One region of the Streptomyces sp. NPDC001108 genome, then DNA from elsewhere that is predicted to be linked to it. Evidence: riboswitches for the same ligand, from Rfam matches in the RefSeq annotation. Region 1 holds a riboswitch; each other region holds the start of a gene.
What was found. A riboswitch is a leader RNA that binds a small molecule or an ion and turns the genes downstream of it on or off. The one in region 1 is predicted to bind cyclic di-AMP.
Positions count from the first base shown of each region.

Region 2: another riboswitch for cyclic di-AMP. It lies ahead of ACWC97_RS11020 (M23 family metallopeptidase); the one in region 1 lies ahead of ACWC97_RS20055 (C40 family peptidase).
Region 3: another riboswitch for cyclic di-AMP. It lies ahead of ACWC97_RS29320 (M23 family metallopeptidase); the one in region 1 lies ahead of ACWC97_RS20055 (C40 family peptidase).

Region 1 is NZ_JBSFKL010000008.1:234,423-238,756, reverse strand. It holds gene bioB (biotin synthase BioB) at 1-438, opposite strand, end outside; gene ACWC97_RS20060 (8-amino-7-oxononanoate synthase) at 580-1,722, shown strand; gene ACWC97_RS20055 (C40 family peptidase) at 1,914-2,387, opposite strand; cyclic di-AMP (ydaO/yuaA leader) riboswitch at 2,391-2,557, opposite strand; gene ACWC97_RS20050 (hypothetical protein) at 2,952-3,260, opposite strand; gene ACWC97_RS20045 (ATP-dependent Clp protease proteolytic subunit) at 3,268-3,906, opposite strand.
Region 2 is NZ_JBSFKL010000003.1:565,356-569,689, forward strand. It holds gene ACWC97_RS11005 (bifunctional acetate--CoA ligase family protein/GNAT family N-acetyltransferase) at 1-296, opposite strand, end outside; gene ACWC97_RS11010 (HPr family phosphocarrier protein) at 471-752, shown strand; gene ACWC97_RS11015 (GntR family transcriptional regulator) at 964-1,662, opposite strand; gene ACWC97_RS11020 (M23 family metallopeptidase) at 1,909-2,724, opposite strand; cyclic di-AMP (ydaO/yuaA leader) riboswitch at 2,738-2,903, opposite strand; gene ACWC97_RS11025 (M16 family metallopeptidase) at 3,169-4,334, opposite strand, start outside.
Region 3 is NZ_JBSFKL010000017.1:112,372-116,705, forward strand. It holds tRNA gene ACWC97_RS29310 (tRNA-Met) at 128-201, shown strand; gene ACWC97_RS29315 (PP2C family protein-serine/threonine phosphatase) at 380-1,561, shown strand; cyclic di-AMP (ydaO/yuaA leader) riboswitch at 1,891-2,043, shown strand; gene ACWC97_RS29320 (M23 family metallopeptidase) at 2,055-3,203, shown strand; gene ACWC97_RS29325 (aldo/keto reductase) at 3,458-4,334, shown strand, end outside.

The DNA of each region.
Region 1 (4,334 bases):
ACCCAGGCAGGCGCACACCTCGACGCCCTCGTTCTGCTCCTTGATCGCCTCGATGGTCTCCGAGACCCGGTCGACGTCGCGGTCCGTGGGACCGCGGCCGCTCGCGACCAGGCACACCCGCTTGGCCCCGCCCGCCACTCCGGCCGCGGCGACCTTCGACGCCTCGTCCGGCTTCAGCCAGGTGTACTTGAGGATCCCGGCCTTGGAGCCGAGCCGCTGCGAGCAGTACGAGCAGTCCTCGGGGCACAGCCCCGACTTGAGGTTGACCAGGTAGTTGAGTTTCACGCGCCGCCCGAACCACTGGCGGCGCACCTTCCCGGCCGCGGCCACCACTTCGAGCAGATCGTCGTCCGAGGTCGCCAGCACGGCGAGGGCTTCTTCACGGGTCGGCAGCTCACGCCGCAGGCCCTTGTCCACCAGTGTGGTCAGGAGGTCCATGGCGAAGATCCTGTCCTACCGACGTCCCGCAGCCAAGGAGGAACCGGACAACAGTGCCTGTCGAGGGTGTGTGTATTGCCACACCATGACCGGCGGTTCCCACGGTTAGGGTCTGTGAGCTGCCTACAAAAGGGACCGCTCATGCCCTTCGACCCGTTCGGCTGGATCGACGCCGAGGCACGCCGTCGTGCCGATGCCGGACTCGTCCGTGTCCTCCGCCCCCGGGCCGCCGCCTCAGGGCTCCTGGACCTCGCGAGCAACGACTACCTGGGGCTGGCCAGACACCCCGACGTCACGGCGGCCGCGGCCGCCGCCGCACACGAATGGGGCGCGGGCGCGACCGGTTCACGGCTGGTCACCGGCTCCACCGCGCTCCACGCCGAACTCGAACGGGAACTGGCCGAGTTCTGCGGCTTCGAGGCGGCCCTGGTGCTGTCGTCCGGCTACGCGGCCAACCTCGCCGCCGTCACGGCGCTCACCGGACACGGCTCGCTGATCGTCTCCGACGCGGGCAACCATGCCTCGATCGTGGACGGCTGCCGGCTCTCCCGCGCCCGGACCGCCGTCGTCCCGCACGCCGACCCCGAGGCCGTACGCAAGGCCCTGCGGACACGGGACGGGCGGGCGCTCGCCGTCACGGACTCCGTCTTCTCGGTCGACGGCGACGCGGCCCCGCTGCCCGAACTGGCCGAGGTCTGCCGCGCGGAGGACGCCGCCCTGCTCATCGACGACGCACACGGCCTGGGCGTGCTCGGGCCCGGCGGCCGGGGTGCGCCGGCCGCCGCCTCGCTCGCGGGCACCGCCGGGACCGTCACCACCCTGACCCTCTCCAAGTCCCTGGGCAGCCAGGGCGGGGCCGTCCTCGGACCGGCCCGCGTCATCGAACACCTCGTCAACACGGGCCGGACGTTCATCTTCGACACCGGTCTCGCACCGGCCGCGGCGGGCGCCGCCCTGGCGAGCCTGCGGCTGCTGCGCCGCGAACCGGAACGGGCCGGCCGGGCCCGCGCCGTGGCCGCCACGCTCCACGAACGGCTGACCGGGGCCGGGCTGACCGCCGTACGCCCCGACGCGGCCGTGGTGTCGGTGCGCGCCCCCTCCGCGGACGCGGCGGTGCGCTGGGCGGCCGACTGCCGTGCCGCCGGGGTCGCCGTCGGCTGCTTCAGGCCCCCGTCGGTACCGGACGGGGTGTCCCGGCTCCGGCTGACCGCGCGCGCCGACCTGACCGAGGAGGAGATCGCCACCGCCGTGTCGACCGTCCTGCGCACCGCGCCCGCCGGCTGACCGCACTCGCCCCGTACGTGTCCGTCGGCCGGGGTGCGACGGACACGCCGCGCGGCCCGGTGAGGAACGCGCGGCCTCCCTCCCTTCCGTCGGGCCGGACGGGCCGGAGCCGATCAGGTAGGGGGCCGCGCCGGACGGTCCGGCGCCGAACGCGATACGCGGCCGCGACCGCGTGGCGGGCCGGCCGGGGCTCAGCCGACCCGGCCGTAGTAGACGCTCCTGCTCCAGATCTTCTCCAGCCTCACCACGGCGCCGGCCTTCGGGGAGTGCCAGATCCGGTTCTCCCCGGCGTAGATCCCGACGTGGTAGACGCTGCGGCCGGAGTGGAAGAAGACCAGGTCGCCCCGGCGCCGGTCCGAGGACCGGACGTGCTTGGCCCGGTTGTACTGCTGCTGGGCCGTGCGGGGGAGCGTCCTGCCCGCCTTCTTGAACGCGTAGAGCGTCAGGCCCGAGCAGTCGAAGCGGTGGGGGCCCGCGGCGCCCCAACGGTACGGTGAGCCCTTCTTCGACGCCGCGATGTCGAGCGCCTTCATCGATACGGTCGCGGCCTGGGCCTCCGTAGGGGCGCCCGGCGCGAACATGGTGCCGCCGACGGCGGCGAGAGTGAGGACCGAGGCCGTTCCGGCCCGGGCGAGCAAGGACGGGACATGAACCTGCGCAGACATGCGCAACCCTTCGTCAGCCGCCTGTGAAGGGTGACCTGTCGGGTTCGGGCCTGCGAAGTCGCCCGGCCGCGTGGTGCGGCTTCACCCCGAGGGCCGTCCGGTGTGCCCGGGCCGACCCGTTGTGCTCGGGTCCTCCACTCCTGCCGATCCACTTTCGTCGACCAGGCATCCGGACGGCGGCAGGACTCGGCGTCCACCCGGACCGCCCCGCCGCGGTGGCGGGGGCTTGTCGTCCCAGGGATCTTGACCCACGGGCCGGTGGATTTCCGAGCTGAAAAACGGATATGTGAGGCTCCTCACGGCTGATCCATTCGGGTGGACATCTGTCCTTCCGGACCGTCGCCGGACGATCGGACCGGCGCGGTACCAGCGGCGGAAGCGCCGGTTCCAGCCGTGGTCCACGCGAAACGCGCAAGTCGAGCGGTCTCTTGCGCAGGGGACTTCCTACGCCGAACGAGCGAGGAAATTCGATCACCGTGTCGGGTGTGTCGCCCCCCTGGGACGGGATGCGGGCCGTGGGCGGTGCGGTGGGCCGCGCCGCCCACGGCGGAGCGTACGCTCCGGTCAACCGGTGGGAGCCGGTGGCACGGTGACGCGCCCGGCGCGGCGCTCGCCGTCCAGGACGCGCAGCGCCCGGGCGAGTGTCGCGGCGTGGATGTGTGCCTCCCCGCGCTCGTGCATCAGCGTCAGGGCGTCCCGCAGTGCGACCGCGTGCGAGGCCAGCGCCTGTGCGGCGCGCAGGGCGCCGTAGGTGTCGCTGCCCCGGGCCGGGTTGATCCGCCCGACCTGGTCGACGACATCGAGGTAACGGTCGATGAACTCCCCCTCGGCCCTGGTCAGCGCGGGAAGCGGCCGGGGCTCCGGCGGTCGCATCGGGCGGTCACCGCGCGCCGTGCGGTGCGCGGACGGCGTTCCGGTTCTCCAGGACATGGTCCACCAGGCCGTACGCCCGGGCCCCGGCCGCGTCGAGGATCAGGTCGCGCTCGATGTCCTCGGCGATCCGCCCGGCGTCCTGCCCGGTGTGCCGGGCCAGCAGGTCGACGAGGAGCGCGTGCAGCCGTTCCATCTCCCGCGCCTCGATGGCCAGGTCGGACGGCTGACCCCGCATCGGCTCGGGAAGTTCGGGCTGGCGCACGAGCACCCGGGCGCCGGGCAGCGCGTGCCGACGGCCGGGCGTCCCGGCGGCGAGCAGTACGGAGGCGCAGGGGCCGGCCTGGCCGAGGCAGAAGGTCTCCACCTCGCAGTCCACGTACCGCATCGTGTCGTAGATCGCGGACATGGCCTCGAACGAGCCGCCGGGGGAGTTGATGTAGAGCGAGAGGGGCCGGTCGGGGGCCGCGTGCTCCAGATACATGAACTGCGCGATCAGGTCCGAGGCGGCGGCGTCGTCGACCGGGGTGCCGAGGAAGACGATCCGCTCGGCGAGCAGCTTGGAGTACGGATCGAAGGTGCGGACACCGTCCGCCGTGCGCTCGGTGAACTCGGGCAGTACATGGCGGGCTGCGGGGCGGAACGGCATGGCGACGCCTCTCTTCCGGAACGGTACGGGCCGGGCCCTGGGCGGGCTTCCGTGAAAAATGTACAGGACGTACAGAAGAAGGAGGGGGTATTCAGCCATCGACCTGGCCTGCCCAACGACCGGTTCCACGAGGTGGCCGAGGCGCGCGGGAACGCCGTGAACCCGCCGAACGGGTAGGCGTGGAGAGGCGATCCGGCCGTTGCGTGGGCTTCCGGTCCTGGCCGGAAAACCCCGGGCGAGGGGCGTCGACCGGCCGGGAGGGCCGGTCAACGCCCCTGGTGCCTCACGGAGATGTGCGGTCGCACGGCCGGGGCCGTCGCCGTGGTCGGCCGCCAGTCACTCCCGGCGGCGATGGGCTGCGTGCCAGGGGCGCAGTGCCCTGGGCGGCATGCCGAAGGACAGGGCGCCGGTGAGTCGGTGGGCGAGAA
Region 2 (4,334 bases), on a different contig from region 1:
TCGTAGCGGACGGTCGCGATGAACTCGCCGCCGACCGTGACGGCGAGCCCCACCCGGTCGACGTAGTCGTGGTGGGTGAAGCGGTGCACGTCCCGGTCGGACAGCCGGGGGTACGGGGCGAAGAACCGGTAGTACTTCGACTCGTCGGAGACCTGCTCGTAGAAGCTGACCAGCCGCTCGGCGTCGTCCGTGGTGATGGGCCTGATGCGCGCGGTGCCGCCGTCGCGGAGCACCACGTCCGCCTCCCAGTGGGCGGGATAGGCGTGCGGCGGGCTCTGCTCCGGGGCGGGCTCCATGGGCAAAGCGTACGACTCCGTCAGCGGTCGCGTACGTACCGGGGCCGGGGCAGTCTGGGAGAGCCGATCAAGGGGCACCGCGCACGTCGTCGGGGGTCCCGGGGCTCGGCCGGAGCACCGCGCACCACGTGCGAGAATGGTCTAGACAACTAGTGATTCCTGAAGGGCAGAACCATGGCTGAGCGCCGCGTCAACGTCGGTTGGGCCGAGGGCCTGCACGCCCGCCCCGCTTCCATCTTCGTCCGTGCCGCCACGGCCTCCGGCGTCCCCGTGACGATCGCCAAGGCCGACGGTTCCCCGGTGAACGCCGCGTCCATGCTCGCGGTGCTCGGACTCGGCGCGCAGGGCGGCGAGGAGATCGTGCTCGCTTCCGAGGCGGACGACTCCGAGGCCGCTCTGGACCGTCTGGCGAAGCTGGTCGCAGAGGGACTCGAGGAGCTCCCGGAGACCGTCTGAGGCACCCTCCCCGAGAGAGCCGCGGCACCGTGAACCGGAGCCGCGGCTTTTTCATGCCCCGACTAATTCCGCCGGAAAGGAAAGGGGCAGCGGGGATTCCCCCCTTCCACCAGCGGATGAATTCCACCTTCGAACACGGGAAAATCCCTCCCCGCGCGCCGGGGAAATATCCCGGCCGGACCGGAGCACCTCTCTTTCTACGGTGCGTTTGTTAAGTGCGGACACCCGCACTGTTTACGGGATGTTGCGGCCCCCTCACCGGGTTTCCCGGGCGCGGGCCGGGCGGGCGGGGCCGCAGCCGGTGCGCGGCGGCGGTCCGCTCCGCGTGATGGGCCGCCAGCGCCCTGGCCCGGTCCGCGTCGCCGCGCGCCACCGCGTCCACGATGGCCCCGCGCTCGGCCCAGAAGTCCACCGGCCGGTCCGGCGGCTCGACCACGTACATCCAGGCGATCTTGTGCCGCAACTGGCCGAGCAGGGCGATCAGACCGGGGCTGCCGGACGCCTGCGCCAGTGTCTCGTGGAACCAGCCGCCCAGTGGGCGCAGGTCCTCGCCCTCGCCGCGCAGCGCCCGGTCATGGCCGAGGCGGACGAGGCCGCGCAACACCTTGAGGTGGGCCTCGGTGCGACGGCGCGCCGCGCGGGCGGCGCCCAGCGGCTCCAGCATGTTCCGGACCTCCAGCAGGTCGGCCGCCTCCAGGTCGGTGGGCTCGGCGACGCAGGCGCCCGCGTGCCTGCGGGAGACCACGAAGCCCTCGGACTCCAGGGTGCGCAGCGCTTCGCGGACCGGGACGCGGGACACCCCGTACCGGCGGGCCAGCACCTCCTCCGTGAGCCGGCTGCCGCGCGCGAAGACTCCGGAGACGATGTCGTCACGAATCGCTGTGCTTACCGAATGCGCGGGAATGCGCATGCCCGAACCTCCGCCTCAATGCCCGCGAAACGCGGCCGCCCGACACCTGTTCCGTGACTCTATTGCAATGCGGCGGCATTTCCGATGCCGGGCAGGAATCGATGAATATCTTCCGGCCGCGGACCGGTCGCATCGGAGAGCGGTGACGTCGGGGAGCGGTCGCGCGGGAGAGGGGTCACCCGCACCGTGCGGCAGGCATGCCGAAGGCCCCGGACGCGCGGTCCGGGGCCTTCGGTGGATGGTCCGTCAGAGGGCGGCGCCGTGGGCGCGCAGATACGCGACCGGGTCCAGGTCGGAGCCGTACGAAGGCGTCGTGCGGGCTTCGAAGTGGAGGTGCGGGCCGGTGGAGTTGCCGGTGGAGCCGGAGAGGGCGATCTGCTGGCCGGCGGCGACGCTCTGGCCGACCGACACCCCGATCGAGGAAAGGTGGCCGTACTGCGTGTACGTGCCGTCCGTCATCCGGAGCACGATGTTGTTGCCGTACGCGCCGCCCCAGCCGGCCTCGACGACCGTACCGGCGCCGACGGCGACGACGGAGCTGCCGGAGGCGGCGTGGAAGTCGACGCCCGAGTGGCTGCCGGAGGACCAGAGCGAGCCGCCGGACTTGTAGCCGGTGGTGACGTACGAACCGGCGACCGGGAGACGGAAGGCTCCCGGCACCGTGCGCTCGGCGGACCGGGCGACGCGGGCCGTACCGGCGCGGGACCCGGCGGCGCGCTCCGCCGCCGCCCTCGCCTCGGCCTTCTTCTTGGCTTCGGCCTTCTTGCGCGCCTCGGCCTTCTTGTGCGCCTCGGCCTTGGCCTTCGCCGTGGCGACGGCCTGGCTCGCCTGCGCGTCGGCCTGGGCGCCGATCCGCTCGGCAAGGGTCTTCTCGATGGTGAGGACCTGGGTGAGGCCGGTGTCCTCGACAGCGGCGGACTCCGACTCCGCGGCGACGGCCGGGGCGGCCAGACCGCCGATGACACCGGTGGTGGCGAGGGTCGCGACGCCGACGGCCTTCGCGCCCCTGCGCGTCAGTCGGCTCGGGGCACGATGCTTCCCCGTGGCACGGGTGAACGCCATGAAGTGGCTGGTCCTTTCCTTCCTTCTCGCCTACCGGGTTAGCTGACGGGTTCGGAGCAGGAAGGTCTCCTACGGACACCTCGGCCTCTCGGGGCTCAGGCGTCCGATTCACCCCAGGGACTACATGGGTCCCCGGCTCCCCGGGCTCGCGCCGGACGGGGACTCGGCGATGACTGTCCGGTACGCCCCTGATGCGGCATACGAGTGACGAACAGTCGAGCCGACGCTAAACGGGGGCACTTACATCCACCAAATGGACAGGCCATTTTGTAGCGCATCCCACAGGGCAGACGGGCAACCTCCCCACGGAACGGACAAAAGGGGCGAATCTCGCACATCTTGCTTGCGGGATCCGCCCCCATGCCCTGCTGTCCGCCGGTTCTCCCCTGCCCCGTACCGGTCCCGTGGCAGGGAAGAGCCGGGAAGGGCCGAGAAGCCGGCGGGTCAGCCGGTGACCACCGACACCTCGCCGATGCCCAGGGCCCGGACGGGCTCCTCGATCCGCGCCGCGTCACCGACCAGGACGGTGACCAGCCGGTCGACCGGGAAGGCGTTGACGACCGCCGCGGTCGCCTCGACCGTGCCGGTCTCCGCGAGGCGGGCGTACAGCTGCGCCTGGTAGTCGTCCGGCAGATGCTGCTCGACCTGGTCGGCGAGGGTGCCCGCGACGGAGGCCGCCATCTCGAACTTCAGCGGCGCGACACCCACCAGGTTCTGCACCGCCGTCTCGCGCTCCTCGTCGGTGAGGCCCTCGGCGGCCAGGGTCCGCAGGACCGTCCACAGGTCCTTGAGGGCCGGCTCGGTGGATTCCGTGTCCACCGAACCGCTGATGGCCAGCATCGCGGCGCCGGTGGCGCCCGAGGCGGAGTCCGCAGCGGTCGAGCGCAGCACCTGGGCGAAGGCCCGCACTCCGTACGTGTAGCCCTTCTCCTCGCGCAGCACCCGGTCGAGGCGGGAGGTGAGCGTGCCGCCGAGGCAGTAGGTGCCGAGGACCTGGGCCGGCCACACGCTGTCGTGGCGGTCGGCACCGATCCGGCCGATCAGCAGCTGGGTCTGGACCGCGCCCGGACGGTCGACGATCACCACCCGGCCGGTGTCGTCGGCGGTGATCGGCGGCACCGGGCGGGGCGCGGCGGCCTCGCCCGACCAGTCGCCGAGGGTGTCGGCGAGCAGGGCGTCCAGGTCGATGCCGGTCAGGTCGCCGACGACCACGGCGGTCGCGGTGGACGGCCGGACGTGGGCGTCGAAGAAGGCCCGGACGGCCGCCGCGTCGATCCGCTCCACCGTCTCCTCGGTGCCCTGGCGCGGGCGCGACATCCGCGCCTCGGCCGGGAAGAGCTCCTTGGAGAGCTGCTTGGCGGCGCGACGGGCCGGGTTGGCCTGCTCGTGCGGGATCTCGTCGAGCCGGTTGCGCACCAGCCGCTCGATCTCGCTGTCGGCGAAGGCGGGCGCCCGCAGCGCCTCGGCGACCAGCCCGAGCGCCTTGGCCAGCCGGGAGGCCGGGACCTCCAGGGAGACCCGGACACCGGGGTGGTCGGCGTGCGCGTCGAGCGTGGCGCCGCAGCGCTCCAGCTCGGCCGCGAACTCCTCCGCGGTGCGCTTGTCGGTGC
Region 3 (4,334 bases), on a different contig from region 1:
TGACGAACAGGGGTAAATAAGTCATATCACCGCATATCTGGGCTCGCCTGTTGTCCGTCGACGGCCGGGTCGGTGGACCGGGGTGGTCAAAAGGGCGTCGGGGATGGCGTAGAGTTGGGTTTACCGACGCGGGGTGGAGCAGCTCGGTAGCTCGCTGGGCTCATAACCCAGAGGTCGCAGGTTCAAATCCTGTCCCCGCTACTGAAGAATCGGGCCCGGTACGCATACAGCGTGCCGGGCCCGATTCATTTTCTCCCGGGCCTGAGCGGGTACCTCCTTCGGTCGACGCGGAGTCGCCGCCCGTTCCCGCTCCGGTGAGGCTGGGGGACGGGGCGCGGCGCCGTCCGCGGCCGCGTGTGTACCGGGCAGGAGACCACAGGTGTGGAAGTGGGAGAAGGGGCGCGGTCGGCCCGCCGGGGGTGACACCCGCGGCCGGAGTTTCGTCCGTACGCTGCCCGCGCTGATGATCCTCGGCGGACTGCTCTTCGACGGCCTCACCCCGCAGACCTTCACCGCCATTCCGTTCTTCGTGGCCGCGCCGCTGATCGCCGCCCCGTTCTTCTCGCTGACCAGCACCATCCGGACCGCCGTCGCCTCGATGCTGGCGGTCATCCTGTTGCGCCTCTACAGCAGTACGTTGCCGGAGGTCGTGCCGCTGATCGAGCTGCTCACCCTGGCCACCGTCTCGGTCCTCGCGGTCGTGATCAACGGAGTGGTGCGGCGGAGCAACGAACAACTGGCCTCCGCGCGGTTCATCGCCGAGACGGCCATGCGCGCGGTGGTGCCCCAGCCGGCCGCCCGGATCGCGGGCCTCCAGGTCGCGGCGCGGTACGAGGCGGCGCAGGCGGACGAGTACGTCGGCGGCGACCTGTTCGCCGTGGCGGACACCCCGCACGGGGTGCGGATGGTGGTCGGGGACGTACGCGGCAAGGGGCTCGGGGCCGTGGAGACGGTCGCGGTGGTCATCGGGGCGTTCCGCGAGGCGGCCGAGCAGGAGCCCTCGCTGGCGGACGTGGCGGGCCGACTGGAGCGGGCGTTGTCCCGGGAGGAGGCACGGCGGGGCGGGCTCGACGTGCTCGAAGGCTTCATCACCGCCGTACTGGCCGAGATCCCGGCCGGGCTGTCCCGGGTGCGGGTCGTCAACCGGGGGCACCCCGAGCCGATCCTGCTCCACCCGGACGGGGCGCTGGAGGTGCTGCGGCCCTCGGTGCCCGCGCTGCCGCTCGGCATGGGGCTGGGGGCGTGGTCGGAGCGGACGGACGAATGGGAGCTGCCGGACGGGACGACGCTGCTCCTCTACACGGACGGCCTCTCCGAGGCGCGGAACGCCGAGGGGGTCTTCTACGACCCGGCGGCCCGGCTGCGCGGGCGGATCTTTCCGGGGCCGGAGGAGCTGCTCTCGGCGCTGACCGACGACGTACGCCTGCACACCGGCGGCGAGACGACCGACGACATGGCGCTGCTCGCGGTGGTACGTCCCGCGCGGGGGCAGCCGGACCGGCGCCGGACCGTGCGGATCGTGGGCGTGGAGCAGGATCGAACGGGCGGGGAGCAGAGTTGAACGGGCGGGGCCGGGGCGAGCGGGCGGGGAACGGGACTGGACGGGCGCGGGGCGGGACTTGACGGGCGCGGGGCGACTGGGTCGAACCGCCGCGAGGCGATGCCACCGTGCGTAATCGAAGGACGCCGCTCCGCATAACATTTGACACAACGTCAGAATTGAGTCGGCCGCTGAGTGGCGGTCAAGTGGGCCTGTTGGTCTGGCTATGTCCAGTAAAGTCCAGGCCAAAGACGTGAACGATCAGTGGGAACAGCTTGGAATGCGGCCCCAGTGTCTATTAACGTTCGATAACGCAGCGCGGTCGTCCCAGCCGTCATCAATGGCGGCGCCGTGCGCGAGCGCCGAATTCCGCAAGGGAACCGGGGAACCACCACCATGGGGTGAATCGGACACCTGTGTCTCGTGAGAGACGGAGGTGCCCGTAGGAGACCTTCCTGCTCCGAACCCGTCAGCTAACCCGGTAGGCGAGAAGGAAGGAAAGGAGTGCGCCCCCGTGGCGTCCAACAAGCCTGCCCCAGAAGCCCCTTCACGGTTCCAGGGCGATCACGGCGATTACGGCACCGGCTACGGCGTTGCCGACTACGGCTACGGCACCGGCCTCGACGCCGACCGCACCGCTGAGTTCACCACCGACTTCCGTTCCGACGCCGGCGACGGCGAGGCCGAGCGCGGCTGGAGCGAGTGGAACCCCACGGAGGAGACGGTCCGCCCGGTGCGCGGCCGGCACCGTGTCGCCAAGCAGCGCACGGGGCTCGCCCGCAGCTCCACGGTCCTGGGCGTCGGCGTGATAGCGGCGGTCGGCGCGGGCGGCATGGCCACCGCGCAGGGCAAGCCCCCGGTCTCCATCTCGGTGCCGGACGCGATCACGAACAACCTCCCGGACGCCAAGTCCCTGCCCGGTGTGGGCGCCCTGTTCTCCGACGGGTCCGAGACCGACGGAGCGGACCAGGCCGTCACCGCCCCGCTCACCACCGCCGGCATCACCACCGCCGAGGCCGAGCAGGGTGCCACGGACGCCGGTGAGGCGCTGCGCGCCCGCATTCTCCAGCAGGCCGAGCAGCAGCAGGACGCGGCCGCCGCCGAGGCGAAGGCGGCCGAGGAGAAGGCCGCCGCCGAGAAGGCAGCCGCCGAGGCGAAGAAGCAGCAGGACGCGGCCGAGGCCAAGGTCGCCGCCGAGAAGAAGAAGGCGGAGGAAGAGGCCAAGAAGAAGGCGGAGGCCCTGCGGCTGGCCAAGCTCGCCGCCAGCTACTCCCTCCCGACCTTCTCGTACACGATCACCTCGACCTACGGCCAGGCCGGGTCGATGTGGTCCTCCGGCCACCACACCGGCCTCGACTTCGCCGCCCCGACCGGCACCCCGATCAAGGCCGTCCACAGCGGCACGATCAAGTCGGCCGGTCTGGCCGGTTCGTACGGGTACCGCACCGTGCTGGAGCTGGACGACGGTACGGAGATCTGGTTCTGCCACCAGTCGTCGATCGGTGTCAGCGTGGGCCAGAAGGTCACCACCGGCGAGACCATTGGCCGGGTCGGTGCGACCGGCAACGTGACCGGCCCCCACCTCCACCTGGAGGTCCACACCCCCGACGGTTCGGGCATCGACCCGATGGCCTGGTTCCAGAGCAAGGGCCTCAACCCCTGATCCGTCCTCCGGGCACCGCTCCCCGGGCCGGTTCCTCCGGTGCCGGGGCCGGTCCGTCCGGCCCATGAACCCCGGCAGCCCCGACGCTCTCCCCCCGACGTCAGGGCTGCCGGTCCTTTTCCCGCTCCCGACCCCGTCCGCGGGCGACCCCGTCCGCTGCCGACCCCGTCCGCGGGCGTCCGTTCGGGGGACGGGAACGGGAACGGTCCGGCGCGAACGGAATAGCGGGCCCGCCGGGGTTCGTTGATCCACTCATGACTTCTCTTCGCCCGCTGGGCTCCTCCGGTCTCCAGGTCTTCCCGCTCGCACTCGGTGGCAACGTGTTCGGCTGGACGGCCGACGAGGCACAGTCCTTCGCCGTGCTGGACGCGTACACCGCGGCCGGGGGCAACTTCGTCGACACCGCGGACGGCTACTCCGCCTGGGTTCCGGGCAACAAGGGCGGGGAGTCGGAGACGGTCATCGGGAAGTGGCTCGCCTCCCGCTCCGACCGCGACGACCTCGTCATCGCCACCAAGGTCTCCACCCACCCCGACTACAAGGGGCTCGCCCCGGCCAACATCAAGGCCGCCGCCGAGGCGTCGCTGCGCCGGCTCGGCACCGACCGCATCGACCTCTACTACACGCACTTCGACGACGAGTCCGTGCCGGTCGAGGAGATCATCACCGCCCTGGACGAGCTGGTGAAGGAGGGCAAGGTCCGGGAGATCGCCGCCTCCAACATCAGCCCCGAGCGGCTCCGGGCCTCGCTGGACTTCTCCGAGCGCGAGGGCCTGGCCCGCTACGTCGCCCTCCAGCCGCACTACAACCTGGTCTCCCGCGACACCTACGAGGGCGCGCTCCAGGACACCGCCGCCCACGCCGGGCTGGCCGCCGTCCCGTACTTCGCCCTCGCCTCGGGCTTCCTGACCGGCAAGTACCGTCCGGGCGCCGAGGTGGAGAGCGCGCGGGGCGGGAGCGTGGCGCAGTACCGCGACTCGGAGCGGGGACAGAAGGTGCTGGCCGCGCTGGACAAGGTGGCCGAGGCGCACGACGCGCAGATCGCGACCGTCGCGCTGGCCTGGCTGGCCTCGCGACCGACCGTGGCCGCGCCGATCGCCTCGGCCCGTACGGTCGAGCAGCTGCCCGCGC